DNA from 2 places in the Dorea chungnamensis genome. Region 2 is predicted to be linked to the other one. Evidence: predicted binding sites of a transcription regulator. Region 2 holds the regulator's gene; the other holds the start of a gene.
What was found. The regulator Rex, encoded in region 2, represses fermentation and respiration genes when NADH is low (regulators of the CRP and FNR family bind a similar motif). The targets are predictions, from matches to a motif close to ATTGTTAANTANTTAACAAT.
Positions count from the first base shown of each region.

Region 1: ABE613_RS02330 (trans-4-hydroxy-L-proline dehydratase activase) is a predicted target of Rex. The motif match lies at 866-885, and genes of this name have one in related genera.

Region 1 covers NZ_JBDOHT010000002.1:84,115-86,324, forward strand. The annotation lists gene ABE613_RS02320 (FeoB-associated Cys-rich membrane protein) at 1-80, shown strand, start outside; gene ABE613_RS02325 (helix-turn-helix domain-containing protein) at 137-706, opposite strand; gene ABE613_RS02330 (trans-4-hydroxy-L-proline dehydratase activase) at 958-1,866, shown strand; gene hypD (trans-4-hydroxy-L-proline dehydratase) at 1,871-2,210, shown strand, end outside.
Region 2 covers NZ_JBDOHT010000004.1:27,713-29,922, forward strand. The annotation lists gene ABE613_RS04685 (NAD(P)H-hydrate dehydratase) at 1-552, opposite strand, end outside; gene ABE613_RS04690 (redox-sensing transcriptional repressor Rex) at 643-1,287, opposite strand; gene ABE613_RS04695 (ABC-F family ATP-binding cassette domain-containing protein) at 1,418-2,210, shown strand, end outside.

The sequences.
Region 1 (2,210 bases), on a different contig from region 2:
TGAGAAGAAATAAGAAAAATGGGAAAAGCAGCTGTGGATGTGACTGTGGGCACTGTAGTCAGAGTTGCCAGAGAAAATAAATAATTATAATCCGTAGTATTTCTGCAGATATTGCAGGGAATGCTACGGATCATTTTTATTTGAAAGGATTTGGCATATTCACAGTCAGAATCTTGGTAATCTGAGTCCCGCAGTTGGTCCAGTTATGCTTCTTGGTAGAATCAAGCTGGACACTGTCTCCCGGATACATAATATATTCATCTTCCTCCACATATAATTTCAGAACACCTTCAAGCACATAGATGAATTCTTCTCCTTCGTGAGCATATAATTCTATGTTCTCATCTGCTCCGATATGGGGCATGAGATGATAGATTCGTGGGAGATAGGAATAGTTCTTGGCATTCTGACTTAAAGTATATTGAATGATCTGATCGCTGACCTTATCACAGCTGGCATCATAGATTCTTGTGACTGGTGAGGCAGAAGGAGAGGATTCTTCTTCACGGAAAAAGTCGATAAATTCCATGCCAAGAACATCTGTGATCTTATGCAGTGAGTCGATGGCAATCTGAGAAAGCCCTCGCTCGAACTGAGACAGATATCCGATTGAAAAACCCGTTGCAGTACTTAATTGCTGTAATGTCATTCCCTGTTTCAGACGCTCTTGCTTAATAGTATTTCCGATTTCCTGAATACTTTTCATAGTAACACCTCGTTTTCATATTTATATAAAATGAGTAGATTTTATAGCGACATTTTCATTATATTGTAATTTGTGAAAATAATCAACTTAAACCAATGGATATTTAGAGATAATGCACAAAAAAGACACATCAGATTTATGAAAAAAAACCTGATGAAATGTGTTGAAAATTTAACAATAATACTGTATTATGAAAACAGGGAAGAAAAAATCGAACAATATTTCACGATTATGAAAATGGAGGAGACGAGATGTCGCTGATAACGAATGTTCAGAAGTTTTCTATCCATGATGGCGACGGAATTCGTACATCTGTATTTTTTAAAGGCTGCCCTTTGAAATGTGAATGGTGTCACAATCCGGAGACTCAGCGGTTTGAAAAAGAGATGCAGTGTGACAAGGAGAAGTGTGTTGGCTGCGGAACTTGTGCAAAGGTATGTCCGAATGGGGCAATATCCATGGAGAATGGAAAGCCAGAGATGAAGAAAGATGCATGTACATTCTGCGGAAAATGTGTAAACTTCTGTCCAATAGGAATCCGTGAGATTATAGGACGGGAATATTCTGTAAAAGAGCTGATAAAAGAGCTTATGAAGGATCAGATGTTTTATGAAGAATCTGGCGGTGGCGTGACGCTTTCCGGCGGAGAAGTCATGGCAATGGATATAGACTATATACTGGCAATTGCAAAAGAGCTAAAACGCCAGGATGTTACACTTACGATTGACACATGTGGATATGTTCCATATGAGAAGTTTCAGGCAATCCTTCCTTATGTGAATACATTTCTTTATGATGTAAAGGTTATGGATCCAAAACTTCACAAAAAGTATATCGGAGTGGATAATCAATTGATTCTTGATAATCTGATTCGTCTTGCAGCGGATGGAGCAAGAATATATATCAGAATCCCAACAATAAAAGAAGTAAATGGTAATGAAAAAAATATGAAAGAAACGATAGTGTTTCTGAAAGAACATGATATTCATCCGGCTCAGATTAATCTGCTTCCGTATCATGATACAGGAAGTGGAAAGTATTCCAAGCTGGATATGGAATATAAGGGAACAGATTTACATGCACCGGAGAAGGAAGAGATGGAGAGCTTCGTCAGACTCTTCGTAGAATCCGGATTCCAGAACACAAAAATAGGAGGGTAAACATATGGCAAAATTACGTGGTATGAATGAAAGAATTCAGAAACTTCGGGAAATCAGTGTGACGACACCTGTTCACATTGATCTTGAGAGAGCAAAGATCGAGACTGATTTCTACAAAGAAAATGACGGCAGATATTCAATCCCGGTTATGAGAGCAATGGTTCTGAAAGAATATTTTTCCAAGAAGACCTTGTATCTGGGAGACGGAGAGCTGATCATCGGCGAAAAAGGTAAGGATCCGCAGGCATCACCTACATTCCCGGAACTTTGCTGTCACAGTGTAGAGGATATGGTGGTCATGAGTGAACGTGAGCTGGTATCCTTCCATACAACAGAAGAAGACA
Region 2 (2,210 bases):
TCCCAGCTTTTCCATTTGAAAAGTCACCGTAATATCTGCACGGAAAGCAATTCCAAGGACACTTCCATGATTCGCAGATATTCCAGATGGCATATCTACAGCAAATTTTACAGCCTTTGCTTCATTCATCTTCTGAATAATCTGAAAATATTTTCCTATAATCTCACGGCTAAGTCCAACACCGAACATCGCATCTATTATGATACTATATTCATCTTCTTTGTACTCTTTGAATATCTCAACACCTGTTTCCCTTAATTTACTCATCTGCTGTTTTGTTTCATCCGTACGATGAGATTCATTTCCTACAAAACAAACTGTCACAGGATACCCTTTTTCCTTTAAAAGTCTCGCTATCGCAAATCCATCACCACCATTATTCCCTGAACCACATACGATACACGCTTTGGACAGATCAAGCTTTTCCGCCTCCATAGTCTCTACACATCTCTTTGCAGCACGCTCCATTAACTCCATAGACGGAATTCCCAGTTCCTGTATTGTATATTGATCCGCCTTTTTCATTTGATTTCCATTAAGCAGATATCGCATAATCTCACCTTCCAAGTTCATTTTATAATATAAAAGGACGTGTAAAAACCAGCCCGTCTGCGCATGCCAGTCATTACACGTCTTTGCTTATTATTTCTTATGTTCTTCGTTATATCGGCTAATATTGTATGATAACTGCATTAAGCTTTCAGACAAGTGTACATTTTCAACAATTATATGATCCGGCAGATTCAAATCTGTATGGGCAAAATTCCAAATTGCACGAACACCATTGTCTACCAGCATATTAGCCACTTCAATTGCCTTATCCTTTGGAATAGTCAAAACTGCAATCTCAACATCATTTTGTTGGACAAATGTCTTTAACTCATCCATCATACGAATCGGCACGCCTCTGATTGAAACACCCACCAATCTTGGGTTGACATCAAAAATTCCTTTTAATACAAATCCTCTCTTCTCAAAAGCTGCATAATTAGCAAGAGCCTGCCCTAAATTACCAGCTCCTATAATAATCATATTATGAGCCTCTTCCAAGCCAAGAATCTTACCAATCTCTGTATACAAATATTTAACGTTATAACCATAGCCCTGCTGACCGAACCCACCAAAATTGTTAAGATCCTGACGAATCTGAGATGCAGTCACTTTCATACGCTTACTCAAATCGTTAGACGAGATACGCTCCACTCCATTTTCAAGTAGCTCTCCTAAGTATCGATAGTATCGTGGCAATCTACGGATGACCGCCTGGGAAATCTCTCTCTCTTCCAATAGTCTCACCTTCCATTTCATTCTAAGAAATATTATATAGAATTGTGTGAACAAAGTCAAACTTTTAGTTGTATTTTGTCCTATTTTCGCTATAATGAAAACGAGTGAAAAAGGAGGATATGAAAATAATATGATATTAGCATGTCACGGAATCAGTAAATCTTTCGGCGAAAAAGTGATTATCGCTGACGGTTCTTTTCATATAGAAGATCACGAAAAAGCAGCTCTTGTTGGTCCCAATGGAGCGGGAAAATCAACGCTTTTTAAAATGATTGTAGGTGAGCTTCCTTCTGACCGCGGAGAAGTAATTTTAACCAAAGGCAAAACCTTGGGATATCTTGCACAGCATCAGGCTATGCAAAGTGGAAGCACTATCTATGAAGAAGTGAAACTTGCCAAATCTGATATCATCGAAATGGAAACACAGATCCGTTCCATCGAATTAGAATTAAAACATTTAGAAGGTGATGCATTGACATCACGCCTTGAAACATATAATCGTCTGACAGCTTCTTTTGAACGCCAGAATGGTTATGCATATGAAAGTGAGATTAACGGGGTATTAAAAGGTCTTGGTTTTACAGAAAATGATTTTTCTAAACCCGTAGATACCCTTTCTGGGGGTCAGAAAACCCGCGTCTCTCTTGGTAAATTATTGCTCACCAAGCCAGATATCTTGCTTTTGGACGAGCCTACTAACCACTTGGATCTAAACTCTATAGCTTGGTTAGAAACTTATCTTCTGAATTATCCAGGAGCCGTTCTGATCGTATCTCATGACCGTTACTTTTTGAACAAAGTAGTGACTAAGGTCTTAGAAATCGAATCTGGAAAATTGATGACCTATAATGGAAATTACAGTGATTATGCTGCCAAAAAGCAGCAGCTTCGTGATGCTCAGATAAAAGAATATTTAAATCAGC